Regions from separate parts of the Nonomuraea sp. NPDC050153 genome, predicted to be linked through region 3. Evidence: riboswitches for the same ligand, from Rfam matches in the RefSeq annotation. Region 3 holds a riboswitch; each other region holds the start of a gene.
What was found. Region 3 has a riboswitch for S-adenosylmethionine ahead of ACIBQ1_RS25745 (aminotransferase class V-fold PLP-dependent enzyme). Riboswitches for the same ligand answer to the same signal wherever they lie in the genome.

Region 1: it holds a riboswitch for S-adenosylmethionine, as region 3 does, so the genes downstream of both, thrC (threonine synthase) here and ACIBQ1_RS25745 (aminotransferase class V-fold PLP-dependent enzyme) in region 3, are expected to answer to the same signal.
Region 2: it holds a riboswitch for S-adenosylmethionine, as region 3 does, so the genes downstream of both, ACIBQ1_RS20975 (PotD/PotF family extracellular solute-binding protein) here and ACIBQ1_RS25745 (aminotransferase class V-fold PLP-dependent enzyme) in region 3, are expected to answer to the same signal.

The regions. Positions count from the first base shown of each region.
Region 1 covers NZ_JBITJQ010000040.1:25,264-35,070, reverse strand. The annotation lists gene ACIBQ1_RS52910 (YbhB/YbcL family Raf kinase inhibitor-like protein) at 1-239, shown strand, start outside; gene ACIBQ1_RS52905 (hypothetical protein) at 461-706, opposite strand; gene groL (chaperonin GroEL) at 852-2,477, opposite strand; gene ACIBQ1_RS52895 (cold-shock protein) at 2,904-3,104, opposite strand; gene ACIBQ1_RS52890 (MoaD/ThiS family protein) at 3,349-3,624, opposite strand; gene thrC (threonine synthase) at 3,649-4,881, opposite strand; SAM riboswitch class I at 4,895-5,036, opposite strand; gene ACIBQ1_RS52880 (RNA polymerase sigma factor) at 5,116-5,670, opposite strand; gene ACIBQ1_RS52875 (trehalose-6-phosphate synthase) at 5,702-7,132, shown strand; gene ACIBQ1_RS52870 (hypothetical protein) at 7,139-7,711, opposite strand; gene otsB (trehalose-phosphatase) at 7,747-8,517, opposite strand; gene ACIBQ1_RS52860 (DUF3263 domain-containing protein) at 8,557-8,856, opposite strand; gene ACIBQ1_RS52855 (S-adenosyl-l-methionine hydroxide adenosyltransferase family protein) at 8,974-9,780, shown strand.
Region 2 covers NZ_JBITJQ010000007.1:365,990-375,796, forward strand. The annotation lists gene ACIBQ1_RS20950 (hydantoinase B/oxoprolinase family protein) at 1-1,224, opposite strand, end outside; gene ACIBQ1_RS20955 (hydantoinase/oxoprolinase family protein) at 1,227-3,395, opposite strand; gene ACIBQ1_RS20960 (ABC transporter permease) at 3,434-4,234, opposite strand; gene ACIBQ1_RS20965 (ABC transporter permease) at 4,227-5,096, opposite strand; gene ACIBQ1_RS20970 (ABC transporter ATP-binding protein) at 5,093-6,205, opposite strand; gene ACIBQ1_RS20975 (PotD/PotF family extracellular solute-binding protein) at 6,184-7,299, opposite strand; SAM riboswitch class IV at 7,354-7,474, opposite strand; gene ACIBQ1_RS20980 (MarR family winged helix-turn-helix transcriptional regulator) at 7,571-8,041, opposite strand; gene ACIBQ1_RS20985 (class I SAM-dependent methyltransferase) at 8,229-9,056, opposite strand; gene ACIBQ1_RS20990 (hypothetical protein) at 9,321-9,539, shown strand; gene ACIBQ1_RS20995 (hypothetical protein) at 9,660-9,807, shown strand, end outside.
Region 3 covers NZ_JBITJQ010000010.1:224,347-234,153, forward strand. The annotation lists gene ACIBQ1_RS25710 (DUF6624 domain-containing protein) at 1-469, opposite strand, end outside; gene panC (pantoate--beta-alanine ligase) at 489-1,325, opposite strand; gene ACIBQ1_RS25720 (Rossmann-like and DUF2520 domain-containing protein) at 1,350-2,240, opposite strand; gene ACIBQ1_RS25725 (chaplin family protein) at 2,680-2,907, opposite strand; gene ACIBQ1_RS25730 (SAM-dependent methyltransferase) at 3,095-4,057, shown strand; gene ACIBQ1_RS25735 (cytochrome P450) at 4,041-5,234, opposite strand; gene ACIBQ1_RS25740 (TerC family protein) at 5,244-5,981, opposite strand; SAM riboswitch class IV at 6,094-6,209, shown strand; gene ACIBQ1_RS25745 (aminotransferase class V-fold PLP-dependent enzyme) at 6,255-7,601, shown strand; gene ACIBQ1_RS25750 (DoxX family protein) at 7,683-8,342, opposite strand; gene ACIBQ1_RS25755 (NADH-quinone oxidoreductase subunit D) at 8,465-9,610, shown strand; gene ACIBQ1_RS25760 (acyltransferase) at 9,607-9,807, shown strand, end outside.

The DNA of each region.
Region 1 (9,807 bases), on a different contig from region 3:
GCCCGGAGTTCAAGGGCCTGCCCGCGGGGGCCGTTCACGCCCGCAACGACTACGGCACCAAGGAGTTCGGCGGCGCCGCCCCGCCCCCCGGCGCCCCGCACCGCTACGTCTTCACGGTGCACGCCCTGGGGGTCGACAAGCTGGGCGTGCACAGCGACGCCAGCCCGGCGGTGGTGGGCTTCAACATCACCGCCAACACCCTGGCCCGCGGCCACATCGTCCCGACCTACAGCACCTGACCGCGCCCGCGGCCGCACCGCCCTCCAGGGGGCGGTGCGCCGGGCCCGGCAAAAGCAGCAGAAGGTGTACCGGGCCCGACGGGCCAGGCCCGACAAAAGGTGCGGCGGGGCCCACCAGAAGGCGCGGCGGGCCCGCCGGGAAAAGGGAGACGCCCCGCCGTGGAAGGGCGGGGCGTCCGAGAGACCATGAAGCGCGACAAGCGCCGGCTGAGCCCTAGGCCCTAGCAGCTTCCCTCGAGCTGCGGCAGCAGCGAGTCGACGAGCGGGATATTCAGCTTGGTCTGGCCGGCCAGCGCGCCCATGGGCAGACAGAGCGGCGCCCGCACCTTGCTCAGGAGCTGGACCGGAAGCTCACCGGCGATGGCGTTGGTGAGAGGCGCGTTCGCGTGGGCGGGCACGGCGACGGCGGTGGCCGCGGCCACGCTCAGAATGGCGATGCCGAAAATACGCTTGCTGCGGGAAAACATCCTCTACTCCTTCGTTGAGGTCTGTGATCACCACCCTTCCTCACCCGGAGTAGCGGATCAATTATGAAACGTAATGGCTGAGAAACGAAAAGAAGAGCGGCCCGGAAAACCGGGCCGCTCTTCGTATGAACGGCGAAGAAAAGACCTAGAAGTCCATGTCGCCGCCGCCCGGCATGGCCGGAGCGGCAGGGGTCTTCTCGGGCTTCTCCGCGATGACGGCCTCGGTCGTCAGGAAGAGCGCCGCGATGGAGGCGGCGTTCTGCAGCGCCGAGCGCGTCACCTTGGCCGGGTCGAGGATGCCCGCCTCGAACATGTTGACGTACTCGCCGGAAGCGGCGTTCAGGCCCTCACCCGGGGTGAGGTTGCGAACCCGCTCCACCACGACGCCGCCCTCAAGGCCGGCGTTGACCGCGATCTGCTTCAGCGGCTCCTCCAGCGCCTTGCGCACGATCGCCGCGCCCGTCGCCTCGTCGCCCGACAGCTCCAGCTTGTCGAACGCCTTGGCACCGGCCTGCAGCAGCGCCACACCACCGCCGGGCACGATGCCCTCCTCGACGGCCGCCTTGGCGTTGCGCACGGCGTCCTCGATGCGGTGCTTGCGCTCCTTCAGCTCGACCTCGGTCGCCGCGCCCGCCTTGATGACGGCCACGCCGCCGGCCAGCTTGGCCAGACGCTCCTGGAGCTTCTCGCGGTCGTAGTCGGAGTCGGTGCGGTCGATCTCGGCGCGGATCTCGTTGACCCGGCCGGAGATCTGCTCGGCGTCACCGGCGCCGTCGACGATCGTCGTCTCGTCCTTGGTCACCACGACCTTGCGGGCGCGGCCGAGCAGGTCGAGGGTGGCGTTCTCGAGCTTGAGACCGACCTCCTCGGCGACGACCTGGCCACCGGTCAGGATGGCGATGTCGTTGAGCATCGCCTTGCGGCGGTCGCCGAAGCCCGGGGCCTTGACGGCCACGGAGCGGAACAGGCCGCGGATCTTGTTGACGACCAGGGTCGCCAGGGCCTCGCCCTCGATGTCCTCGGCGATGATCAACAGCGGCTTGCCGGACTGAACGACCTTGTCGAGCAGCGGCAGCAGGTCCTTGTTGGCGGAGACCTTGCTGTTGACGATCAGGATGTACGGGTCCTCGAGCACGGCCTCCATGCGGTCCGAGTCGGTGACGAAGTACATCGACGTCATGCCCTTGTCGAAGCGCATGCCCTCGGTGAGCTCAAGCTCCAGGCCGAAGGTGTTGCTCTCCTCGACGGTGATGACGCCTTCCTTGCCGACCTTGTCCATCGCCTCGGCGATGAGCGAGCCGATCTCGGGGTCGGCGGCGGAGATGGAGGCGGTGGAGGCGATCTGCTCCTTGGTCTCCACGTCCTTGGCCAGCTTGGAGAGCTCCTCGCTGACGCGCTCGACCGCGGCCTCGATGCCCTTCTTCAGGCCCATCGGGTTGGCGCCCGCGGCGACGTTACGCAGACCCTCGCGCACCAGCGCCTGGGCGAGCACGGTGGCGGTCGTGGTGCCGTCGCCGGCGACGTCGTCCGTCTTCTTGGCGACTTCCTTGACCAGCTCGGCGCCGATCTTCTCCCACGGGTCCTCGAGCTCGATCTCCTTGGCGATGGAGACACCGTCGTTGGTGATCGTGGGGGCGCCCCACTTCTTCTCCAGCACGACGTTACGGCCCTTGGGCCCCAAGGTCACCTTGACGGCGTCGGCGAGCTGGTTCATACCGCGCTCGAGACCGCGCCGGGCGTCCTCGTCAAACGCGATCATCTTGGCTGCCATAAGGCTAGACCTCCCAGATGCAGGGTGGCTTGTCGTGGACCGAGCCGACGCCCGCGACGGCATGGGTCAGCATCTCCTGCGGCAGACCCCATCGTCCCGATCCGAGTATTGGCACTCTGCTGCACAGAGTGCCAACGAACTGTTTAGCACTCTACCCTGCCGAGTGCAAGCGAGAAGCCTCCTACCGGGGCTTTCCTCCCCGTATCGGCTTGCGTGGCGGGCCGTGCCCGGCCGTCCGTCGGCGGTGGCGGCGGGACCCCGTACCTGCGAAGAGCCGCGTCCAGGCCACCGCAGGTAGCGGGATCCGTACCCACGACGAGCCGCCTCAACGCGGCTCGCCGTGATCGAGTCGACGAGAGAAAGGTGGCGGGTTCGCCCGGACTGCGTTGCCGTGCGATCCCCGCCGGTGCATACCAGGGGGGTGTATCAGACCGCGCGGACGGACTCCGCTTGAGGTCCCTTCTGGCCCTGCGTGATCTCGAACTCGACGCGCTGCCCCTGTTCGAGAGATCGGTACCCGTCCATCATGATCGCTGAGTAATGGACGAATACATCCTTACCACCGTCTACCGCGATGAAGCCGTAGCCCTTGTCCGCGTTGAACCACTTGACGGTGCCCTGCGCCACTTCCGACTCCTCTTACTGGACTTTCAGATCTCACCCATTCCTCCGCGAGACCCGTTATCGCCCGACTTAACGGAAAATCAGCCAGACGATCGCCCTCGACCATACCTGTGGCACGGGGTTTGGCAACAGAGTCAATCTGCAAACGACGCATTTCTTCGCATCGAAGGCGGTTCAACGTTTCATTTGGCCTGGAAATGGAGAAGGCGCCCACTAGGGGCGCCTTCTCAGGTGTGATCTATGGCACTCAGCCGCCGGCTACGGCCGGGATGATTGAGATCTGAGTGCCCTCAGGTGCCGGAGTGTCCAGCCCGTCGGCGAAACGGACGTCCTCTTCCCCAACGTAAACGTTGACAAAACGACGAATCTTGCCCGATTCATCCAGAATTCTCGCGCCGATCCCCGGGTAGTCGGAGTCGAGCTGGGTGAGGACGTCACGAAGAGTCGCGCCCTCGCCACTGACTTCGGCGTTGCCCCCGGTGTAGGTGCGCAGAATGGTGGGAATCCGCACCGAAACGCTCATGGTTTAACTTGCCTTTCCTGGTTGTCAGACAGCCGCGCGGAACGCGTCGAGGGAGGGCCGGATCACGGCCGTGGGCTGGGCGTCGTCGCTGATCGCGTCGAGCGTCTTGAGGCCGTCGCCGGTGTTGAGGACCACGGTCTCGGCCTCGGGGTCGAGCCGCCCGCTCTCAACGAGCTTCTTCAGCACGCCCACGGTCACCCCGCCCGCGGTCTCGGCGAAGACGCCCTCCGTCGAGGCCAGGAGCTTGATCGCGGCCACGATCTCGGCGTCCGTGACGTCCTCGACGGCCCCGCCGGTGCGCCGGGCGATGTCGAGCACGTACGGCCCGTCGGCCGGGTTGCCGATGGCCAGCGACTTGGCGATGGTGTCGGGCTTGACCGGCTGTACGACGTCGTGCCCCGCCTTGTACGCGGTGGAGACCGGCGAGCACCCGGCCGCCTGCGCCCCGAAGACCTTGTACGGCGTGTCCTCGACCAGCCCCAGCTTCACCAGCTCGCGGAAGCCCTTGTCGATCTTCGTGAGCTGCGAGCCGGAGGCGATGGGGATGACGATCTGCTCGGGCAACCGCCACCCGAGCTGCTCGGCGATCTCGTACGCGAGCGTCTTGGAGCCCTCGGCGTAGTAGGGCCGCAGGTTGACGTTGACGAACCCCCACTTGTCGCCCAGCGGGTCGCCGATCAGCTCGGAGCAGAACCGGTTGACCTCGTCATAGGTGCCGTCGATCCCGATCAGCTTGCCGCCGAACACGCGAGCCATGGCGATCTTGGCAGCTTCGAGGTTGGCGGGGATGAACACGCACGCCTCGAGCCCGGCGCGCGCCGCCGCCGCGGTGACCGCGCCCGCGAGGTTGCCCGTGGAGGAGCAGGAAAGGGTGTGGAAGCCGAAGTTACGCGCCGCCTCGACGGCGATGGCGACGACCCGGTCCTTGAAGGAATGGGTGGGGTTGCCCGAGTCGTCCTTCACGTACAGAGACTTGAGGCCCAGCGCGCGCCCGAGGTTTCCGGCCTTGACCAGTTTGGTCCAACCGGGGTTCATATTGGGCTTACTGGCGACGTCAACCGGCACCGGGAGCAACGACCGGTAACGCCAGATGTTGGCGGGACCCGACTCGATGTCGGCACGGGTCACCTCGCCGAAGGAATAGGCCGCTTCGAGCGGCCCGAAACACTCCAGACACGCGAAGCTCGGACCGAGCGGGTAACGCGTGCCGCACTCACGGCAGGACAGACCGACAGCAGGACCAAAGTCGAGCGACATGAAGCGAGGCCTTCCCTCATCTTCGCCCGCGGCCACCTTGACCGCAGACCGGAATTGGCACCTTGTCCCGGTCGGCCTCGCCAGGTCGCGAGTCTCAAGCCGGGAGGGTTGCCGGGGCTTCGCAGGGCCGGTCCCTCCACCCCTCTGGATGAGCAATATGCAGTTGTTGAAATGGACTCTACCCGCCCATGAGGCCGGGATGGCCACCTGTCTCAGGATGCGGGACGCGGCGTCTCAGCGATAATCATCACCCAGCACTCCCTGCACGTATTTGCGGGCCTGATGGATGCGCGACTTGGCGGTGCCGAGCGGGATGCCGAGCTGCTCGGCCACCTCGTTGTAGTCGAGCTGGACGATGTCGCGCAGCACCAGCGCCTGCGCCAGGTCGGGCTTGTCGGCCTCCAGCGCCTCCATCGCGTCGAGCAGGTCGAGCCGCGAGCCCGCGATCACGCTCACCCGCGCCACGTCGGGCTTCTGCGTGGGCAACTCGTCGGAGGTCTGCTCGGCCGCCCGCCGTTTGAGCGACCTGTACGTGGTGCGCGCGCAGTTGGCCGTCACGATGTGCAGCCACGTGCTGAACCGCGCCCGGCCCTCGAACCGGCCGATGTTGCGCGCCACGGCCAGCAACGTGTCCTGGGAGGCTTCCTCGGCGTCCTGGTGATAGGGGAGGATCCGGGCGCAGTGCCGCATCACATCGGGCTCGATCCGCGCCAGGAGCTCGCCAAGTGCGCGATGATCTCCTCCGGCGGCCGAGCGGGCGAGTTCCTCGGTTAGCTCATCTAGCGCCATAGCTGGGATCCTATGGGCGAAGGGAGCGTAGATGAACAGCGTCCTGGTGGCCTCCAACAGAGGACCCGTTTCTTTTACCGTCTCGGACGACGGTGAGCTGACCATGAAACGCGGTGGCGGCGGCCTGGTCTCGGCGCTGTCCGAGGTGGCCAGGAAGGACCGCGTGCTGTGGGTGTGCGCGGCGCTGTCCGACGGCGACCGCAGCGCCGTGCGCCTGGTGCCCGGCGGCCGGATCGACCACGCCGGATACGACACGGGCCCGCTGCGCATGCTCGACATCCCGCCCGCGACCTTCCACCGCGCCTACAACGCCGTGGCCAACTCCACCCTGTGGTTCGTCAACCACCTGCTCTACGACATCCCCAACTCGCCGAACTTCGGCACGAGGTTCGAGCGCGAGTGGGAGTCCTACCGCGACTACAACGGCGCGTTCGCGCTGGCGCTGGCCGAGGAGGCCGGCCACGGCGCCCGCGTCATGGTGCAGGACTACCACCTGACGCTGACCCCGGCCATGCTCCGCGCCGAGCGGCCGGACCTGCGCATCGCGCACTTCAGCCACACCCCGTGGGCGCCGCCCGAATACTTCTCGCTGCTGCCCGACGAGGTGGTCGGCGAGGTCCTGGAAGGCATCCTGGGCGCCGATCACGCCGGGTTCCTGGCCGACAGGTGGGCGCTGGCGTTCATGGACTGCTGCGAGGCGCTGCTCGGCGCGGAGGTCGACCGCGTGGGGCGCAGCGTCACCCATGAGGGCAGGACCACCCGCATCGGCGTGCACAGCCTCGGCGTCGACGGCGACGCGCTGTGGGAGCGCGCCGTCGAGCCCGACGTCGAGTCGCACATGATCGCGCTCAGGGAGCAGGTGGGCGACCGCCGGCTGATCGTCCGCATCGACCGCACCGAGCTGTCGAAGAACATCGTGCGCGGCCTGGTGGCCTACCGCGAGTTCCTGGCCGCCCATCCCGAGTGGCACGGCAAGGTGGTGCATCTGGCGTTCGCGTACCCGAGCAGGCACGACCTTCCCGAATACCGCGAATACACCGCGTCGGTGCTGCGCTGCGCGCAGGAGATCGAGGACGAGTACGGCACCGAGGACTGGGACCCGCTGATCCTCAACGTCAACGACGACTACCCGCGTTCGCTGGCCGCGTACCGGATGGCCGACGTGCTGCTGGTCAACCCCATCCGCGACGGGATGAACCTGGTCGCCAAGGAGGGCCCGATCCTGTCCACGAGGTGCGCGCTCGTGCTCTCGCGCGAGGCGGGGGCGGCGGCCGAGCTGGGCCCGCACGCGCTCGTGGTGAATCCGTACGACATCAGCGGCACGGCCGCCGCGCTGCACGCCGCGCTCGTCATGCCGGAGGACGAGCGCCGCATGCGGCGCGACAAGCTGCACGCGGCGGCCACCGCCCTGCCGCCGCAGAAGTGGCTCGCGGCCCAGCTCGACGCGCTGGACGAGATCTGAGCGCGGTCAGTTCCAGTCGGCGTTCTCCAGCGTGTCGGACAGCCCCGGCGTGTTCCACTGGTCCACGACGAGGATCTTGCTCTTCGGCAGATACCACTCGCGCTGCGTGAAGCGGGCCAGGACCTTCGCACCGGAGTAGCTGACGCAGGTCGACTTCCACGCGTTGTAGGCGGCCTTGTGCCCCGCCCCGACCTGGCGCAGGCCCCTGGTGACCGTCGGGCCGATGTGCTCGCCCCACTTGCGGTTGGACGGGCACGGCTGCACGTCGCTGGCCGTGTAGAAGGGGTTCTTGCCGGTGTACGGGCCGAACCCCTCGGCGCCGATCTTGATGTACTTGGGGCCGAAGACGTAGAAGGCGTCGCACTCGGGCGTCCCCCAGCCGCTGGGCTTGGCGCACTTGCCGGTCACGATCTGGACCTGGTCGGCGCCGTGGCGGTAGACCTTCCACTTGATCGGAACGTAGAGGGTCAGGCCGTGCCGCAGCTTGACCGCCTGCGCGGGCGCGGCGTGCGCGGGCAGGGCGGTCGCGAGGAGGGTGACCGCGGCCACGGCCGCGGCGGCGAGGTATCGCTTGTGCATGCGCCCGACCCTAGAGAGCGCGACTTGCAGCCCGGTCACGAACGGCTGAAAGCCGCCACGAGTTCCGCCAGCAGCGCGACGACGCCGTCGGGCCCGTCCACCACGATGTCGGCCTGCTCGGCCAGCTTCGTGACCTCGGCGGAGCCGCTGCACACGGTCACGCCGGGCAGCCCCGAGGCGCGTACGGCCTCGAACGCGGCCAGATCGCCGAGATCGTCGCCCACGAACATGACGGACCTGGCGGCCCGCTCCGCCAGGAACAGGCTGAGCGCCTGCCCCTTGTCCATGCCCGGCGGCCGCAGCTCCAGCACGAAGCGCCCCGGCTCGACCACCAGGCCGTGCTCTTCGGCCAGCCTGGCCAGCGGCTCGCGCAGCCTGGCCAGCGCGCCCTCCGGGTCGGGGCTGCGCCTGGTGTGCACGGCCACCGCCCGGCCCTTGTCCTCGACGGTGACGCCTTCCAGGCCCGGCGAGTCGAGCAGCAGCGGCAGCTCGGCCTGGGCCTGGAGCACGCCCGGAGGCGGCGGCGGGCCGGAGATCCGCCCGGCCTCCCAGCGCTCGAAGCCGTAGTGCCCGAGCACGACCAGCCCGGGCACGTCGGCCAGGCCCGGCCCGAGCGCCAGCGCGGTGGCCGGCGGCCGGCCTGTCACGATGGCCACCGCCAGGACGTGTGCGCCGAGCTCGGCCAGCACCGCCGACGCCTTCGGATGGATCACGGCCTCGGCGGGATCGGGCACGATCGGCGACAGGGTCCCGTCGAAGTCGAGCCCGATCACGGCGCCGGCCGGATCGTCCAGGATCGCTTTCATTCCAGGGATGTTCTTCACGCGGCTGCTTTACCCAGCCGGTCAGGGACGCATGCCGAGTCTCCTGGCCGCGCGGTCGCGCTGACGGGTGGACCGTAACCTGCGCAGCCTCTTGACCAGCATGGGATCCTGCTCCAGCGCCTCCGGCCGATCGATCAGCTCGCCGAGCAACTGGTAGTAGCGGGTGGCGGAGAACCCGAAGCTCTCCTTGATGGCCTGCTCCTTCGCGCCCGCGTACCGCCACCATTGGCGTTCGAAGGCGAGGAGTTCGAGATCGCGTTCTGAGAGGGGTTGGCCGGACGCTTCCTGGGCAGCATTGTCACCGCTGAGCGGTGCTCCCATGGTGTCCTCCTCGGGAAAGGGGCGCGCGACGACTCCGCACGCACGCGGCCCGTGGCCAATCGTAATGTGCGGAGTGCGGCTGTTCACGGCGTATTGAGAGACGTACAGTCACGAAATGTGACCTCAGTAATCACGCTCCTCACCGACTATGGGCTCGAAGATGGCTATGTAGCGGCTTGTCACGGAGTGATCGCCGGAATCGCCCCGGAGGCACGGGTGATCGACGTGTGCCACCTGATCCCCTCGGGTGATGTACGGCGTGGCGCGGCGGTTCTCGCCCAGACCATCCCGTACCTCCCCGTCGGCATCCACATCGGCGCGGTCGATCCCAGTGCGGGCGGTGCCCGGCGCGCGGTGGCCGTCGAGGCGGGCGGCCGGGTGTTCATCGGCCCCGACAACGGGGTGCTGTCGTGGGCCGTGCGCGCCAGCGGCGGCGCCGAGGCCGCCTACGCGATCAGCAACGAGGAGCACTTCCTTCGGCCGGTCTCCCCGACCTTCCACGGGCGCGACGTCTTCTCGCCGGTCGCCGGGCGGCTGTGCGGCGGGCTGAGACCGTCGGACCTGGGGCCGGAGGTGCCGATCGGCCGGCTGGTCACGCTGCCGGAGCCGACCTCGCTGCTGCGCGAGGGCTCGGTGGAGGGCGAGGTCGTCTCGGTCGACCGCTACGGCAACACCCAGCTCTCGATCGCGGCCGGCGACCTGCACACGCTGGGCGTGCGGGTGGGCGACACGCTGGGGGTCTGGCTGGGCCGGCGGCAGCTCGCGCTGCCGTACCGAGAGACGTTCGCGGCGGTGCCGCCCGGGGAGCTGGTGGCGTTCGCCGACTCGGCGGGGCTGATCGCGATCGCGGTCAACTCCGGTGACGCAGCGCAGCGGCTGGGGCTCCCGCCTGGCGCGCATGTCCGACTTGCGCCTACTTCTTAGTACGAAAGCACACAGATCGGAATTACT
Region 2 (9,807 bases), on a different contig from region 3:
GCTGTCGCGTCCGTCCACCCCGTCGGCGCCGTCGCGGGCCCCCGTACCGCCCACCATCGGCTCCAGGACCTGCACGTTCTGGCCGGCGCCGCGCTGCTCGGCGACGACCACGGGCACCACCAGCCCGCTGGAGGCCGCCGGCAGCACGTGCGGGGCGGCCAGCCCGAGCGCGCCGCCGATGGCGTCGTTGACGCGGTTGGCCGAGGCGTGCCGCACCCCCACGGCGGCCGGGTGCACGGGGTTGACCAGCGAGCCCTCGGGCGTGGTGACGGTGATCGGCGCGATGAGCCCCGCGTTGAGCGCGACGGCGGGGTCGAGGGTGCAGATGAGCGCGAGCACCCTGGTGGTGATCCAGGCGTGCGGCCGGCCCAGGGTCGCGATGTTGAACGCCGCGGCGACCTGCGGGTCCGTACCGGTGAAGTCGAGGTGCAAGTTGCCCGCGCGCAGCGTCGCGGTGACCGACAGGCGGACCGGGAGGTTGGAGACGGCGTCGTCGTCGAGGTAGTCGACGAAACGGTGGGTGCCGTCGCCGAGCGTGGCCAGGGCGGCGCGTGCCTTGCCCGCGGTGTACTCGACCAGGTCGCGCTGCGCGTCGAGCACGGCGGCCAGGCCGTGCTGGGCGACGACGCCGGCCAGCCGCTCCCGGCCGGTGCGCAGGGCCGCGCGCATGGCCCTGATGTCGCCCAGGTTCGCCTCGGGGGTGCGGCTGTTGGCCGTGATCAGCGCCTCGACGTCGCGGCTCGGCTCTCCGGCGCGCACCAGCTTGACCGGCGGGATCTGCAGGCCCTCCTGGAAGATCTCGTCGTTGACCGGCGACAGGCTGCTCGGCACCCGGCCGCCGATGTCCGAGCAGTGGATGAACGCCCAGCCGTACCCGACCAGCTCGCCCTCGTGGAAATACGGCTCGATGAGCTGGATGTCCGTCAGGTGGGTGGCCAGGCCGCCGGAGCGGTACGGGTCGTTGGTGATGATCACATCGCCGGGTTCCAGCGGGCCGGCGGCCCGCACGGCGGTCAGCACGTTCAGGCCGACGAAGCCGGAGACGCCGATGCCGCGCGGGTAGGCCACGAAGCCGCCGTCCAGGCCCGCGAAGGCGCAGCAGAAGTCGGCGGTCTCCTTGACGTACAGGGAGCGGCTGGTGCGCTGCAGGGTGAGGCACATCTCCTCGGTCATGGCGCTGAGCCGGTTGCCGACGATCTCCAGGGTCACGGGGTCCAGCCGCACGTTCAGGCCTTCCGACGGTGGTTCGGGGCGCCGGCGCCGTCCGGCCGGCGCAGGTGCAGGTTGCCGGCCTCGTCCACGTCCGCCGACCAGCCGGGCGGTACGACCACGGTGGTGTCGTCCTGCTCGACGATCGCCGGACCGTCGAACGCGTCTCCCACGCCCAGGGACTCGCGCAGGTGGACGTGGGCGTCGTGCCAGATGCCGGCCAGCAGCACCTGCCTGCCGCTCGCGGGACGGGGAGCGCCCGTGCCCGGGGGGACGGCGGCGGGCGGCAGCTCGGTCACCGGAGCGGCCACGCCGAGCCTGGCGGTGCCGAGCTCGATGGTCGCGTCCTGGTCGCGGAAGCCGTACAGGCGTTCGTGCTCGGCGTGGAACGCCTCGGAGACCGCCTCGACGTCGAGCCGGTCGGGGTCGAGGGCGACGCGGAGCTCGTACGCCTGGCCGGAGTACCGCAGGTCGGCCGCGAACGACAGCCGCCCCCCGGGCCGGCGCACCCCGGACGCCGCCGGTGGCGCTGCGGACCGGGGGGCGCCGTTCTGCTCGGCGAGCCACTCCCGGGCCTGGGCGGACAGCTCGGCGAGCACGCCCGCCAGGCGGGTGGCGCTCGCGGTCTCAAGGGGGCGGCGCAGGCTGCGGGCGAAGTCGCGGCGCAGGTCGGCGCCCGCGGCGCCCAGGGCGCAGAAGGTGGCGGCGGTCGGCGGGACCACGATGTGCGCGATCCCGACCTCCTCGGCGAGCATGGCGGCATGCGTGGGACCCGCGCCGCCGAACGGCACGAGCGCGAACCGCCGCGGGTCGAGCCCGCGCTGCGCCATGATCTTCTGAAGCTCGGTCGCCATCCCCGCCGTCGCCACCCGCAACGCCGACTCCGCCACCCGGTACGCGGCCACGTCGTCACTGCCGCCATCCGGCCCGGCCACGTCGCCGTTCGCGCGTTCCCGGTGCCCGTCCCCGGAGGCGAGGTGGGCGGCGATGCCCGACAGGGCCTTGAGCGAGGCGCCGGCGTCGAGCGGCATCCGGCCGCCGAGGAACGTGCGCGGGTCGATCAGCCCGGTCGCGAGGTAGCAGTCCGTCACGGTCGGCCGGTCGCCGCCCCTGCCGTACGCCGCCGGGCCGGGGTCGGCGCCCGCGCTGCCCGGCCCGACCTTGAGCACGCCCTGCCCGTCCACCCAGACGACCGACCCGCCCCCGGCGCCGATCGCGTGCACGGCCACGACCGGCACGATCAGGGGCAGCCCGCCCACCGTGGTGTGGGTGGCCAGCTCGGGCGACCCGTCCACGGACACGGCGATGTCGCTGCTGGTCCCGCCCATGTCGAACGTGACGATGGCCCCGGCGCCCAGCCGGGCGGCCGCGGCCACGCCGGCGGCCGGCCCCGACAGGACGGTCTCGACGGGCCGTTGCGCGGCGGAGCGCAGGCTCATCGAGCCGCCGTTGGACGCGCTGATGAAGATCGGCGCCGACACCCCGAGATCGCGCACCCGGCTCTCCAGACGGGCGAAGTAGTCGCGCATGAGCGGCTGGATGTAGGCGTTCATGCAGGCCACCAGGGCACGCTCGTATTCGCGTACCTCGGGCCACACGGTCGCCGAGGCCGTCACCGGCAACGCGGGCAGCCGCTCGCGCAGGCCCGCCGCGACGCCCTCCTCGAAGGCCGGGTCGGTGTAGCCGTGCAGGATCACGACCGCCGCCGCGTCGGCCCCGGTGGTCCGCAGGCGCGCGGCGACGCGGTCCAGCTCGGCGGCGTCCGGCTCGGTCACGCGCTCGCCGCGCGGGCCCAGGCGGGCTGGGATCTCGACGACGAGGTTCCGGGGGACGAGGGGCTCCTCCTTGCCCGCGTACAGGTCGAAGGAGGACGGCATGCGGCTGCGGCCGATCTCCAGGATGTCGCGGTAGCCCTCGGTCACGACCAGGGCGATGCGCGCGCCGCGCCGCTGGATGACGGCGTTCAGGCCGATCGTGGTGCCGTGGACGAGGCCCGTGACCTCGTCGGGCCGCAGGTCCGCGCGGGCGAGGAGGGCCGCCAGCCCGTCCGCGACGGCCAGGGACGGGTCGGCCGGCGTGCTCGGCTCCTTGTGGTGCACCACAAGGCCGCGTTCCGGTACGGCGGCCAAGAGGTCGGTGAACGTTCCCCCGACGTCGATGCCGATCCGCGCGCCTGCCGCGGTCACCGTACCCGTGCTTGTCACAGGGCTTGTCACAGGGTTCGTCACAGGGCCTCCGAGATGCGAGCGAATCGGTCCGCGACCACCATCACCACCACGCTGGCCGCCATGAGCAGCGTGGACACCGCGGCCATCGACGGGTCGAGCTGGTACTGCACGGCCGAGAAGATGCGCAGCGGCACCGTCGTGGTGTTGGCGCCCGCCACCAGGGCCGTGACGGCGACCTCGCCCAGCGACGTGACCGCGGCGAGGATCGCGCCGGCGAGGATGCCGGGCCGCAGCAGCGGCAGCGTCACCGTGAGGAACACCCGGACCCGCCCCGCGCCCAGGCTCAGGGCGGCCCGCTCCAGCGCCGGGTCGAGCTGCGCCGCGCTCACCATGACCGCCCGCACCACGAACGGCAGCGCCACCAGCGAATGCGCCAGCCACAGCCCGGTCACCGAATTGATGAGCCCGACGCCGTGGAAGTAGTAGAGCAGGCCGAGCGAGACGATGATCTCCGGGACCATCAGCGGGGACAGCGCGAATCCCCGCAGCAGCCGCCGCCCGGGGAACGACCCCTGCGTCAGCCCGTACGCCGCCAGGGTCCCGATGACCACGGTCGTCGGGACCACCAGGAGCACCAGCAGGCCGCTCAGCCGGAACGAGACCTGCCAGTCGGGCGAGCCGAGCACCTCGGCGTACCAGCGCAGCGACAGCCCCGACGGCGGGAACGCCATCGAGCCCGCCCGGTTGAACGAGCTCACCACCAGCACGACCAGCGGCGCGATCAGGAACAGGAACACCAGCGCCGCCAGGCCCGCGGCCACCAGCCGCACGATCCTGTCGTAGCCCCGCTCACCCATGAAGGCGCCTCTCCCAGATCCGGAACACGCTCGCCAGCAGCCCCGTGGACACGACGGTCAGCGCGAGCAGCGCGAAGCTCAGCGCCGCCGCCACCGGGTAGTCGAACACCGTCGTCACCTGGTCGTAGACCCGGATGCCGGTCAGCGGCTGGGTCACCCCGCCGACCAGGAGCGGCGTGATGTAGATGCCCATGGCCAGCGCGAAGACGATGAGGGCGCCGGTGACCGCGCCGGGCAGGCTGAGCGGGACCGTGACCCGCAGGAACGTCCTGATCGGCCCGGCCCCGAGCGTCTGCGAGGCCCGGTGCAGGTCGCGGTCCAGGCCGCCGAGCGCCGTCGTGAGCGGGATGATCGCGAACGGCAGCAGCACGTGCGTCACCGCGACCACGACGGCCGGGTAGCTGGTCAGCAGCTGGGCGGGCTGGTCCCGCAGCCCGGACGCGACGAGCGCCCGGTTGACGAGCCCGTTGCCGGACAGCAGCACGACCCAGCCGTAGGTGCGTACGACCACGCTGGTCAGCAGCGGCGAGATCACGATGACGAACAGCAGGGTCCGCGGCACGCCGGGGCGCCGCCGGGCCAGGAAGTACGCGGCCGGATACGCCAGCGCCACGCACAGCACCGCCACCAGGAGCGCGGTGGCCAGGGTCCGGAGCAGGGAGCCGTAGAAGTACGGGTCGGTGAACACCCGGGCGTACTGCTCGAAGGTGAATCCGGGCAGCGCCGCGTTGAAGGCGTCGACGGGGCTGAAGCTGAGCCGCAGCAGCCGTACGAGGGGGACCAGGAACAGGGCGGCCAGGAAGGCGACGAGCGGCAGGACGTATGGCAGGGCGTACGGCAGGCCCGCCCACCGGCGGGTCATCGCGCCTCCGTTTCCAGGAGGATGACGTCGGCGGGATCCCAGCTCGCGAACACGGACGTGCCCGCGCCGGGCGGGTCGCCGGCGCCCGCGCCGGTGTCGGCGACCTGGACGCTCAGGGTGCGCCCGCCGGCCAGCCGCACCTCCACGTGCCACGCGTCCCCGGCGAAAGCCCGATAGCCCACCGTCCCGGCCACCCCACCCGCGCCCGCATCGTCCGGGCCCGGGATGGTCAGGTGGATGCGTTCGGGGCGGACGGCGACGACGGCGCGGTCGCCCGGCCGCAGCGGCAGCGGGCCGCACCCGACGACGAGCCCGCCGGCGTCCAGCGCGCCCGAGGCGGTCACCGTGCCCTCCAGGACGTTCGCCGCGCCGATGAACTGCGCGACGAACCGGCTGGCCGGCCGCCGGTAGACCTCGTCAGGGGTGCCGAGCTGCTCGACCCGGCCGCCGTGCATGACGGCCACCCGGTCGGACAGCGCGAGCGCCTCCTCCTGATCGTGCGTGACGAAGACCATGGTGGTGCCGATGCGCCGCTGGAGGGCGCGCAGCTCCACCCGCATCTCCCTGCGCAGCTTGGCGTCCAGGTTGGACAGCGGCTCGTCCAGGAGCAGCACGGCGGGCCGGATGGCCAGGGCGCGGGCGAGGGCGACCCGCTGCTGCTGCCCGCCGGACAGCTGTCCGGGCCGCCGCCCGGCGTACCCCTCCAGGCCGACCAGGCTCAGCGCCTCCCGCACGCGCTCGTCCCGCGTGCGCCGGTCGAGCCGGCGGACGCGCAGCCCGTACGCCACGTTGGCGGCCACAGTCATGTGCGGGAAGAGCGCGTAGTTCTGGAACACCATGCCCAGGCCCCGCCGGTACGGGGGCCGCCCGGTCACGTCGGAGCCGTCGATCACGATCCGCCCGGCCGTGGGCCGGACGAAGCCCGCGACGCAGTTGAGCAGCGTCGTCTTGCCGCAGCCGCTGGGCCCGAGAATCGACAGGAACTCGCCCTTGCGGATCGACAGCCGGTCCACGTCGAGCACGCGCGCGCCGTCGTACCCGGCGGCGAGCCCGTCGATCTCGACGTGCCCGCCGCCTTCTTCCGCGGTCAGCCGAAGATCTGGTTCCACCGCTGCTGCCATTCGTTCAGCTTGGGGGTGGCGACCGCGTAGTCCACCCAGATGAACTTCTTGAAGACGTCGGGACCGTGCTTCACCTTCTGCTCGAACGGCTCGCTGTAGGAGATCGAGTCGTTGCCCGCGGCGTACCAGGTGCCCTCGGCGAACGGCTTCTGGTTCCGCGCGGCGGTCAGGTAGTCGAGGAACTTGTTCGCCAGGTCGCTCCGCTGCGTCCCGCCGGCGATGAAGTACGAGGTCAGCGCGCCCACGGGGCCGGACTTGGGGTAGGTGAAGCCGATCGGGGAGCCCGCCTGGGCCATGGCGAAGGCGCGGCCGTCCCAGAAGGGCATGATCCAGGCGTCGCCGTTCTCGATGACGGTGGCGGCGTTGCCCGCGTTGGCGGGGAAGGAGGACACGCAGCCCTTCAGCGTCGCGAGCTTGTCGAACGCCTTGTCCACGGCGGCCGGATCGGACAGCTTGCCGCCCTGGGAGGTGACCAGGGCGGAGAAGAACTCCAGGCCGGGGTTGTAGGTGAGCGGCGGCAGGGCGACGTGGCCGCAGTACTGCTTGTCGAAGATGTCCGCCCAGTCCGCGGGCGGCGTCTTGATCTTGTCGGTGCGGTAGAGGAGGCCGGTGGAGCCGGTGGTCAGCGGCACTCCGTACTGCTTGCCGTCGTACGCGGACTTGCCGGCGAGCACCGGGTCCAGCTCCTTGAAGTGCGCCAGCTTGTCGGTGGCCAGCGGCTGGAGCAGCCCGGCTGAGGCCGCGGGCAGCGACGCGTCCGGCGTGAAGGCGATGACGTCGAACGGTGGGTTCTTGCCGCCGGCCGCGCGCAGCTTGGTGAGCCATTCGGCGTTCGCGCCGTAGACGAGGTTCACCTTGGCGCCGGTGTCGCGTTCGAACGGCTCCACGAACGACTTCTTGAACAACTCTCCCCACGCTCCCGCGAACGCGGTCACCGTGAGCTCCTGCTTCGCTCCGCCCGAGGAGCCGCCGGTGCCGGAGGAACCGCCCGAGGAGCCGGCCGTGTCGACGCCGCCGCAGGCCGTGACCGCCAGCGCGAGCACCATGCCCAGTCCCGCGAGGCGAGTGAATCCGCCCTTCATCTTTCCCTTCCCATTTCGAGCAGCCGGCCAAGGGCGCATGGCAGCACGACTCGACATCCGCGCTTGCCGCCAGGAGCACCGTTCAGCTCGACGACCATGTCATCACCCGGGGCACCCCGCCGCGGTGGGAGGGTTGCCGTCCAGCAAGCCGGGGCTTCGCACTGGACTCGTGACATAAGCGACTATATCAGTAGGATTTACATAGATATGGCGCAGGGCGATGTTTAGTGGCCTTTGTCTCTTTTGTTCCGGTCTTCCTGGGGGTCGCGCGTCAGCGCGCGGTCGCGTCGGCGGGCTCCATGAAGACCACCGGGACCTGGTTGTCCTCGACCACGCGGCCCAGCAGCCGCCCGAGCGCGTCGCGCTCGCCGGGCTCCAGGCCCGAGGGGAGCTCGTCGATCCGCGCGCACGTCGCGGTGTAGAAGGCGTCGGCCAGCTCGGCGCCCCGCTCGGTGAGCGCCACGCGGACGGCGCGCCCGTCATGCGGGTCCGGCTCCCGCCGCACCAGGCCACGCTGGGCGCTGCGGTCGACCAGCTCGGTGAGGCTGGACTTGGCCAGGTGCAGGATCCCGCCCAGCTCCCGCATCCCGTACGGCTGCGCCATCAGCACGCACAGCAGCTGCCCCTGCTGCGCGGTGATCCCGTATTCGCGAGCCGACTCCGCGTAGACGGCGTTCACCAGGAAGGAGGCGCGCACCAGCCCGGCGACGACCCCCATGTGCCCATCCGCTGCCTTGGCCATGCCGCCGACCCTCTGATTGATTCGGAAAGCGAACGATCAGTCTAGCAATCCCGCGGCGCAGGGTGTCAGTCGTTGATCAGGGCGTTGATCAGGGCGTCGCCGAGGGCGATGCGCGCGTAGCATCCGATCATGGATCGGCCACCCCCGGCCAAGGCCGCATGACCAGCCGCCGGCGACCATCCTGGACTCACTCGGCGCGCCGTCCGACACGCAGGACGCTCAGATAACGGCGTGACGCCCGGTCGCCCATCCGCGTGCGGATGCGCTCGGCGACGGCGTCGAGCAGGGGCTCACGGACATCGCGGTCGAGCCTGCGATACAGCGACGTCGAACGAAGGTGATCGGCGAAGCCGTCCCCGTCGAACCATTGAACGGTCGGGTGCCAGCGCACGATCGTCGGGCCGAACAAGCCGCCGGGATCGTCGACCAGACCCCAGCCCACGTCGGTGGTGCGCACGTCGTCCTCCAGCGGCGGATGACCCCAACCAGGATTCCCGGGGCAGAAACGCTCGTGGAGATCGGCGGTCTCGGCGTACACCTCGGGCTCTCCCAGCCGGCGGACGACGACGTTGCCGAGCAGTGCCATCCAGCCTCCGGGACGGAGCACGTCGTGCGCCCGCCGCCAGCCGATCGACGGGTCGACCCAGTGCCACGAGGACGCGGCCACGAGGACGTCGAAGCGTCTGCCGCGGTCGTCCCACTCCTCAAACGTCGATCTCTCGACTGTGACGTTGCGGAAGCCGGCGAGCCGCCGGCGCGCGAGTGCGGCCATCTCCTCGCCCGGCTCGACCGCGGTCACCGAACATCCGAGCGCCGCCAGCGAGCGCGTCGCCTGACCGGTACCGCAGCCCACCTCCAGCACCGACGACCTTTCGTCCATCCCGGTGATGCCGCCAAGGTCCGCGAACAACTCGTCGGGGTATCCCGGCCGGACCCGGTCGTAGAGCTCCGGCACCTCGTTGAACACCCGACCGAGGTCACGTCGCTCCGGGCGCGTCTTCGGATCATCAGCCACGAGCGCAAAGGCTAGGAGACTCGTCCACGGGGACGCCACTGGTTAACGGCAACCGCCGACGTCACTGCGAGCAGCGGGCCACACGTCGATCACCCGGCCAACGATGCGAGCCGGGCCACGAGTCACCGGCAAAGGCGACCGCACCCGGCTCGGCGTCTGCCCAGCTTGAACTGATCGTGAACAGAATTGCTGAACACTTGTGTTCGGGGGCGCGCTTCCAGCATGATCATGATGTATCGCTTCCCGGATTTCAAGGAGGAACGGATGCGTCTACGTGCAGGGCTCCTGGTAGCCGGCATGGCCGCCGCGATCGTCAGCGTGCTCAGCGCCCCTGCTTCTGCTCAGGCGGCCGCCTGGACGAAAATCGGCGTGTACACCAGCAAGTACAACTGCGTCGACGCCGGCCAGATGTGGGTCCGCGAGGGTTGGAACGAGTACGAGTGCTCAGGGAGCGGCAGCTACTGGGAACTCTGGGTCCGGTAGTGCGGTGAACGGGACGCCGTCCTCGGCGGCGAGCTTCTCCAGGCGATCAAGGCGGACATGCCGGAGGGCCCACGGAAAACCCCCGGCGTTCGGGCGTGTCCCGGCTATATGGTGCCGTTCGTGGACACTCTGGAAAGCCTCGTCATCGCCCGCCGGCTGCGCGTCCCCATCGGCGCCGCCCCGGCCGGCTCCGCGTCCGGCTGGGGTGAGACCGCCGCCCGCCAGCTCGACGCGGCGCTGCTCAGCGTCGGCTTCACGTGCTCGGCCG
Region 3 (9,807 bases):
CGGCGAACGGCTCCAGCCCCACGGCCGCGCGGCGTTCGTCGAGCAGGTCCGGGTCCTCGATCGGCATGGGTTCCAGGCCGCCGGCGCCGTCGTGGAACTGGGTCCCGTAGAGCTGGGGACGGCCCGAGCGCACGCGTACGCGGTCCTCCAGGTACGCGAAGTCGCCCGGCGAGGCCTCCTCGCGCTCGACCGCCTCGGCCATCGCCTCGTGCAGGACCAGCTGCGCCCGGCGGGAGGTGGCGTGCTGGGCCAGCAGCCAGGCCGCCCGCGCGGCCCGGTGCCCGACCTGCGAGACCAGCGGCCAGCCGCGGGTGGCGACCACGGAGTAGAGCCAGGCGGTGTTGCCCTCGTCGAGCTTCTGCAACCGCGCCAGCCGCCGGTCTCCGGGAACCCCCTTGGCCGGGTCGCGCATCGCCTGGTCCATCTCCATGCGCCGGAGCAACTCGTCCCGCAGCTCCTCGTCGGTCATGACCCGACGGTAATCCGCCTCAGGCGGGATTCAAGGTCAGGGTGACGTTGTCGATCAGCCGGGTGGTGCCCACCGTGGCGGCGACCGCGAGCACGGCCGTCCCCGCGTACGACTCGTCCACTTCGGCGAACGTCGCCGGATCGACCAGCGCCAGGTAGTCGACCGCGATCCGGGACCCGGCCGCGTCGAGCACCGCCTCGGCCGCCGCGCGGACCCTGGCCGGGGTGAGCTCGGCCGCGCCCGCCCGCAGGGCACGGGAGAGCTCCAGCGCCACCTGGCGGTCGTCGTCGGACAGGTAGCGGTTGCGGCTCGACAGGGCCAGGCCGTCGGGCTCGCGTACGGTCGGCGACCCCAGGATCTCGATGGGCAGGTCGAGGTCGGCGACCATGCGGCGGATGAGGGCGAGTTGCTGGGCGTCCTTCTGGCCGAAGACCGCCAGGTCGGGCTGGACCAGGTTGAACAGCTTGAGCACGACCGTCAGCACGCCGTCGAAGTGGCCGGGACGGAAGGCGCCCTCGACGATCGAGCCCATGTGGCCCGCGGAGACGCTCACCTGGCGGTCGGACGCGTACATCTCCCCCGCGTCCGGATGGAAGACGACGCCCACGCCCTCGGCCCGGCACACGTCCAGGTCGGCGTCGAACGTACGGGGATAGCGGGAAAAATCCTCGCTTGGACCGAATTGGAGGGGGTTGACGAAGATGCTGACCACGACCTGATCGGCACGGGCGCGGGCCTGCCTGATCAGCGACCTGTGCCCCTCGTGCAACGCGCCCATGGTGGGCACCAGAGCCACCTCACCAGCGCGCCGCGCCTTGACCAGATCTTCCCGACCCCTGGCGACGATCAGCTCCATAAAAAGCGCCCCTTAATCGCGTTGTCAGGTCCATATATTGCCCCCCAGCGCATCGAGCAGCCGCTCCGCCTCCTCCGGTTTGAGCAGTCCGGCGGCCAGCGCGCGGTCGGCCGTGAGCCGGGCCAGCGCGATGTAGGCGTCGGCCGCCTCGGGCGCCGCCAGGATCAGCGCGTCCACGTGCTTGCGCACGGTGCCGGCGTCGCCGCGGACGACCGGGCCGGTCAGCCCGGCGATGCCCAGCCGCAGCACGTTGTCGAGCGCCGCGCCGAGCAGCGGGCCCAGCATCCGCCCCGGGTGCTCCACGCCGATGCGCCCCAGCAGTTCCTGGGACTCGGCGATGAGCGTGACCATGTGGTTGGCGGCCCCGGCCAGCGCCGCGTGATAGAGCGCGCGGTCGGCGTCGGCGATCCAGACCGGCTCGCCGCCCATCTCGATCACGAGCGCCTCGGCGATCGGCCGCAGCATGTCGGGGGCGGTCACGCCGTACGAGATGCCGGTGAGCTTGTTGAGGTCGTCGTCCCGGCCCGTGAAGGTCATCACCGGGTGCAGCGCGAGCGGCAGCGCGCCGGCCCTGGCCGCCGGTTCGAGCACGGACAGCCCGTAGGCCCCGCTGGTGTGCACCAGCAGCTTGCCCTGGAGGTCGGCCCCTGTCGTGGCCAGCCCGTTGACGAGGTCGGGCAGCGCGTCGTCGGGCACCGTGAGCAGGATGAGCTGGGCCGCCGCGACCACCTCGTCGGGCCTGGACGGCTTGACCCCCAGCCGGTCGGCCGCCCATCGCTGTGAGTTGTCCGACACACCGCTCGCGGCCGCGATCCGGTGCCCCGCCTGAGCCAGTGCGGCGCCCAGGGCCGAGCCGACCTTGCCCGCCCCGAGTACGCCGACAGTCAGCCGTGCCGGGCGATCCCCTGCGTCCATGACGTCACACCCCTGACCTGCTGAGGAGAAACCTGCGGGGCGGACCGTCGCCCCGGCCTCAACCAGGCACGACACGCGGGATCGCGGTCCGACGAGCAGGCTTCTGTTGTGGCACTGCCGACCAGCGTAACGGCCCCTCCGAGTGGCGGACCGTAGGGTACGGTCCGCGACTTGCCCGGGGGCTCCCACGTGACCGCGGTTTTGCCACCCGTTGAGTTAACGACAAAAGCGACAAGGGGATACAAAAAGTGCACCCCCTGTCGGAAGAGATGAGGAGAGGGGTTTCATCGCATGGCAGCGGGCGCCGAGTCCCCTCATCCAGGACCCGACGCCCGCGGGATGTGACCTCTTGGAGGTGCGACCGGTTGGCCGCTCGCCGACCGACCAGCCGGGATCCGAGCCCGGGCCGGACGAGTGCCGGCCCGGACTCTTTCCTCTTTCAGTGGTGGCTCGGCACGTAGGCGTTGGCGCCGCCCTTGCAGCCGGCGAACGCGGCGCCGATGACGGCGATGGCGTTGCCACAGACGTTGATCGGGATCGCGATGGGAAGGTGCAGCTGGTTGCCGCCGAGCACGCTGCCGTTGCCGCTGGTCGTGTCGGCGTGCGCCGGGGCCGCGAGCGACAGCATGGCGACGGCTCCTGTGACGGCAATGACCTTCTTCAGCACGAGGGCTCCTCTCGGTTTGGCGGCCTGGGCCGCCGGTGCTTGCTCGGAAGCGATCCGTTGTGCCAATTGGGGGTTGGCGCAACGCGACCACTCGGTGACATTCTGTAAACGTACCTCAAGTCGGCGACAATGAGTAGCCAAATGATGACGATGCGTGTCACTCGAAAGTCATGAGATAGTCCTGAGCATGTGGCTCACCTGGCGTGCCGCAACGGAACGCGCGCTGTACGGCGAGGACGGCTTCTACCTTCGCGAACGCCCCTCAGGCCACTTCCGGACCTCGGTCAGCGCCTCCCCGGCGTTCGCCGGCGCGGTGCTGGCGCTGCTGTCGAAGGTGGACGCCGAGCTCGGCGGTCCCGACGTGCTCGACCTGGTCGACATCGGCGCGGGCGAGGGCACGCTGGTCACGCAGGTGCTGGCGGCCGCCGAGCCGGCGCTGCGCGACCGGCTCCGCGTCACCGCCGTCGACCTCTCCCCCCGTCCGGAGGGCCTGCCCGAGCGGGTCGCCTGGCGGCGGAGCGTGCCCACCGGCATCACGGGCCTGGCCATCGCCAACGAGTGGCTCGACAACGTGCCGCTCGACGTGGCGGAGCAGACCGCGGCCGGGCCGCGCCTCATCATGGTGAACATCCGCACGGGCGAGGAGCGCCTCGGCGACCCGCCGGAGCCGGACGACCGCGCCTGGCTCGACCGGTGGTGGCCGCTGACCCGGGTGGGCTCCCGAGCGGAGATCGGCCGCCCTCGCGACGAGGCGTGGGCCTCCGTCCTGGGGCGCCTCACGAGGGGCCGAGCGATTGCCGTTGATTATGCACACCTTGTGGATAACCGGCCGCTCTGTGGCACGTTGACCGGTTACCGCGACGGCGCGGTCGTTGCCCCGATCCCCGATGGGACCTGCGATATCACCGCTCATGTCGCTCTTGACGCGTGCGCCGAGGCCGGTCGCGGGGCCGGCGCGATATCCACAACCTTGTCCACACAGCGTGACGCGCTGAGGGCTCTGGGGATCACCGGCACCCGGCCCCCCATCGACCGGGCCCGCACCGATCCGCGTGGTTACATCCGGGCACTGGCCAGGGCGTCGGAGGAGGGTGAGCTGATCGATCCGGCGGGGCTCGGCGGCTTCGGCTGGCTCAGCCAGCGGCGGTGACCTCCAGCGACCGCAGCCCCCGGATGATGAAGCCGGGCTTCCAGCTCGGCTCCTGCCGCAGTTCGAGCTTGGCCGCCCGGTCCAGGAGCGCGCCGTACGACTCCATGAGCTCGATGCGGGCCAGCGGCGCGCCCAGGCAGAAGTGGATCCCGGCTCCGAACGAGATGTGCGGATTGTCGGCCCGCCCCACGTCGAGCCGGTCCGGGTCCTCGAACACCGCCGGATCGCGGTTGGCCGAGCCGAACAGCAGCGCCACCTCCGACCCGCGCGGGATCTCGACGCCATGGACCTCGATGTCCTCCAGCACCCAGCGCTCGAACATCTGCAGCGGCGTGTCCCAGCGCATGACCTCCTCGACGGCCGTGGGCAGCAGCGAGCGGTCCGCGCGCAGCCGGGCCAGCTCGGAGGGGTTCCTGAACAGGGCCCACCAGCCGTTGCCCGTGACGTTCACGGTGGCCTCGTGGCCGGCGTTGAGCAGCAGCACGCACGTGCCGACCAGCTCGTCCTCGGTCAGCTCGTCGATCTGCGCCAGCGCGCTGATCAGGTCGTCGCCCGGAGCCCGGCGGCGCTCCGCGGCCAGGGTCTTGAGGTAGCCGGCGAACTCGGACGCCGCCCGCACCGCCGTGTGCTGGGCCTCAGGGCTCGGGTTGAGCTCGTACATGCCGCAGATGTCCGCCGACCAGGGGCGCAGCAGGTGGCGGTCGGCGTGGGGGATGCCGAGCATCTCCGCGATCACCGTCACCGGGAGCGGCTCGGCGACCTCGGCGAGGAGGTCGCCGCCGCCCTTCTCCACGAACGCGTCCACCAGGCCCTCGGCGATGGCGCGCACCCGGGGGCGCAGCGACTCGACCATGCGCGGCGTGAACGCCCTGGAGACCAGCCGGCGCAGCCTGGTGTGCACCGGCGGCTCCACGTCGAGCATGCCCGCCCTGATCACGCGCCAGAACGGCTCGTGGAACTCCGGCTCCGGCGGCCTGCCGAACTCCTCGTGGGTGGCCACGTGGAGGTAGGACCGCCCCAGGCGGCGGTCCCTGAGCAGGGCGTTCACGTCGGCGTGACGTGAGATCAGCCACTGGTCCGTCGGCTCGAAGTAGCTCACCGGCGCCTCGCGCCTCAGCTCGTCGTACACGCGGTACGGGCGAGCCACGAAATCCGGATCCCAAGGGTCAAAGCGCACTATTTCATCTTATGGAGTGGGATCCTCCTGCGGCACCGCCCGCTTGCTCCGCGCCCGGATGTTCAGCAGCTCGACGACGAGCGAGAACGCCATCGCGAAGTAGATGTAGCCCTTGGGGATGTGCTGGCCGAAGCCCTCGGCGATGAGCACCACGCCGATCAGCACCAGGAACGCCAGCGCCAGCATCTTGATGCTCGGGTGCCGGTCCACGAACCTGCTGATCGGCCCCGAGGCGAACAGCATCACCAGCACCGCCACCACGACCGCCGCGATCATCACGCCGAGCGTGTCGACCATGCCGACGGCGGTGATGACGGAGTCGAGCGAGAACACGATGTCCAGCACCATGATCTGGACGATCACGGAGGCGAAGGAGGCGGCCGCGGCCTTCTTGCCGTCCTTGCCGACGGGGCCGTCCATGCTGTGGCCGATCTCGGTGACGCTCTTGCCCAGCAGGAACAGGCCGCCGAGCAGCAGGATCAGGTCGCGTCCTGATATTTCGTGACCGAAGACGGCGAACAGCGGCTCGGTGAGCTGCACCACCCACGACAGGGCGAGCAGCAGGAGCAGCCGGGTGATCAGGGCCGCGCCCAGCCCCAGCACCCGGGCCCTGTCCCGTTGTTCGGGAGGTAGCCTCCCGGCCAGGATGGAGATGAAGATGATGTTGTCGATCCCCAGCACGATCTCCAGGGCGACAAGGGTGAAGAAACCGATCCAGATCTGCGGGTCGGTCACCCAGTCCAACATCTGCGCACCTCCATGACATACGAGCGGGGTTTCCGGTAGCAACGAGCCGGACCCCGAAGAAGTTCGCGGACTTGCGATCGATGGAGGGGATTGGGTTATAGTCTCCGCCGTAGGTCATGAGTGCCAGCGACAAGCCCCGGCTAGCTGGCCGGCAACCCTCGCGTCCGCGGCGGGGTGCCCCGGGTGAAGACCTGGTCCGTCACGAGGCGTGGCGGGCAAGCGCGGGCTCCATGGCTGCTTCCAGGGGTCCGATGGCCCTGAGGGAGATGTGCCATGTCCACCCTGACGATCTTCAGCTCCGTCCCCGCTCACGCCGCCGCCGAAGAGGCTCCCGCCGTCACGAGCCGGCCGATCCCCGCCGTGCTCGGGGCCGATCTCGAGGTGCCGGTCAAGGGCGGCCGGCTCGTCGGCTACGCCAACCTCGACTACGCCGCCAGCGCCCCCTGTCTGGAGCCGGTCAGCGCCGCCGTCACCGCCGCGCTCCCGGCCTACTCCAGCGTCCACCGCGGCGCGGGCTACGCCTCCCAGCTCACCACCGCCCGCTACGAGCAGGCCCGCCACACGGTGCGGGCGTTCGTCGGGGCCCGCACGGACGACGCCGTGATCTTCACCCGCAACACGACCGACGCCACCAACCTCCTGTCCCGCTGCCTGCCCGCCGACACGACCACCGTGGTCTTCGACACCGAGCACCACGCCTCCCTCCTGCCCTGGCAGAAGTCCGTACGGCTGGCGCCGCCCGCCTTCCCCGGCGAGGCCGTCCGCGCCGCCGACGAAGCGCTGGCCGGCATCGAGGGGCCCAAGCTGCTCGTGGTCACCGCCGCCTCGAACGTCACCGGCGAGCTCTGGCCCATCGCCGCCCTGGCCCACGTCGCGCACCGGCACGGCGCCCGCATCCTGGTGGACGCCGCCCAGCTCGTACCGCACCGGCGGCTGAACCTGACCGCGCTCGACCTGGACTACGTGGCCTTCTCCGGGCACAAGCTGTACGCGCCGTTCGGCGCGGGCGTGCTGGTCGGGCGTCGGGACTGGCTCGCGGCGGGCGAGCCGTACCTCAAGGGCGGCGGCGCGGTGCGGTCCGTGGGCGACGACACCGAGTGGCACGACGACCCTGAGCCGCGGCACGAGGCGGGCACCCCGAACGTGCTGGGCGCCATCGCCCTGGCCGCCGCCTGCGACGCGCTCACGGCCACCGGCTGGACCGCGCTCGTGCGCGAGGAGGAGCGGCTGATCGCGCGCCTGCGCTCGGGGCTGGCCGCGATCGAGGGCGTGCGGGAGCTGTCGCTGTGGGGGGACGACCACCCGCGGGTCGGCATCGTGTCGTTCACCGTGGACGGCTACTCGGCCCGCGAGGTGGCCGAGACGCTGTCCAGCGAGTACGGCATCGGGGTGCGCGACGGCAAGTTCTGCGCGCACCCGTTCGTCCGGCACCTGCTCGGCGAGCCGGAGCGCAGGAGCTCGGCCGGAGAGAGCGAAGGCCGAAGCGGGCGCGACCATGAGCACGCCGGGGGGTGCGAGGACGGCACCGCCTCCGCGGTGCGGGCCTCGATCGGCATCGGCAGCACGCAGGAGCACGTGGACCGGCTGGTCGCGGCAGTGCGAGACCTCGCGAGCCGCTGAGCGAGCCGACAAGCGAGGCGCTGAGCGAGGCCGGCGAGCGAGGCCGGCGAGCGAGCCGCTGAGGAGCCGGTGGGCGAGCCGTCAGACCGCGTCGGAGCGGTTCGGCGGCTTGCGGTGCGGCGGCGGCTCGTCGGAGACCAGGGCGTCGATGTCCCTCATGTCGTCGTCGTTGATCCCGCCGGCGTGGTGCTCGGCCGACTGCCTGGGCACCCGTGGCGCCTCGGCCTGCTCCACGGTCGGCGCGGGCCTGGTGGTCCTGGTCGTGACGTTCGACGGCTCCGGACGCCGTACCTGTGCGGCGCGCTCCTCCTCGGCGTCCAGGCGTTCCGAGCGCCGGCGGAACATCGCGGCGAAAATGCCGTCGATCCCGATCCGACCGCCCCCGAGCGCCAGGAACAGCAGGGCCAGTGCCCCGAGCGCGCCGGGCAGCTCCCAGCCGCCGGTGGTGGACAGCACTCCGTGCCCCGCGTGCACGTACATGATGGCGCCCAGCATGTTGACCAGCAACAGGAACCCCACCAGGCGCACCAGCAGGCCCAGGATCAGGAAAAGGCCGCCGACGGTCTCGACGACGGACGCGAACGCCGCGGCGAGCTCGGGCATCGGGATCCCCATCCCCTTGAACGCCTGCCCCGTGGCCCCGAGGCCGCCTTCCCACTTCTGCAAGCCGTGCGCCAAGAAGATCACGCCGGTCACCACCCGGGCGATCAGGGCAGCGACATCAAACACAACTTTCTTCATGGTGTTATCTCCCCCCGTTCCTGGTATTCCTCCCCGTGTCCGAGTTAGGGATGCGTTTCCATGCCATTCCTTGACCCGGCCCCACCCTGGATCATCAACCGGGGCGGTGGCAGCATTGCCATATGACGGAACGTGTGGTCGGAATCGGCGCGGGTGCGAAAGAGCTGGCCACCGAGGACATGATCCTCAACATCGGCCCGCAGCACCCGTCGACCCACGGTGTGCTCAGACTCCGGCTGACGCTCGACGGCGAACGCATCACCGCCGCCGAGCCGATCATCGGCTACATGCACAGGGGCGCGGAGAAGCTGTTCGAGGTCCGCGACTACCGTCAGATCATCATGCTGGCCAACAGGCACGACTGGCTGTCGGGGTTCGCGAACGAGCTGGGCGTGGTGCTCGCCGCCGAACGCCTGCTCGGCATGGAGCCCCCGGTCCGGGCCGTGTGGGCGCGTACGCTGCTGGCCGAGCTCAACCGGGTGCTCAACCACCTGATGTTCCTCGGCTCCTATCCCCTGGAGCTGGGCGCGATCACGCCGCTGTTCTACTCGTTCAACGAGCGCGAGCGCATCCAGGCCGTCATGGAGGAGATCTCCGGCGGTCGCATGCACTACATGTTCAACCGGGTCGGGGGCCTCAAGGAGGACCTGCCGCTCGGCTGGCTCGACCGGGTGTCGGAGGCCGTCGCGGAGACCCGCCGCCGGGTGCCCGACATCGAGAACCTCATCCTGCACAACGAGATCTTCATCGCCCGCACCAAGGGCGTCGGCGTGCTCACCCGCGAGCAGATCACGCAGTACGGCGTCAGCGGCCCCATCGCCAGGGCCTCCGGGGTGGACTTCGACCTGCGCCGCGACGACCCGTACCTGGCCTACTCCGAGCTGCCCGTGAAGGTCGTCACGCGGCACGCCGGCGACTGCCGGTCCCGGTTCGAGGTGCTGTTCGACCAGCTCAAGATCTCGCTCGACCTGGCCGACGCCTGCGTCGAGCGGCTGCGCTCGCTGCCTCCCGGGCCGATCAACCAGCGCCTGCCGAAGGTGCTCAAGGTGCCGGAGGGCCACACGTACGCGTGGACCGAGAACCCGCTCGGCATCAACGGCTACTACCTGGTCTCCAAGGGCGACAAGACCCCGTGGCGGCTCAAGCTGCGCTCGGCCTCGTACAGCAACGTCCAGGTGCTGCGGGAGATACTCCCCGGCCACCTGGTCGCCGACATGGTGGCCATCCTCGGCTCGATGTTCTTCGTCGTGGGTGACATCGACAAGTGAAAGCCGAGCGCGACAAGTACGTCGACTGGCTCCGCGCCCTGAGCCTGTGCGTCGTGGTGGTCTGGCACTGGGCGTTCACCATCCTGGAGTGGAAGCCGAGCGGCCCCGAGCCCACCAGCCCGCTGGGCTTCACCTCGGGGCTGTGGATCCTGACCTGGCTGCTGCAGGTGCTGCCGCTGTTCTTCTACGTCGGCGGC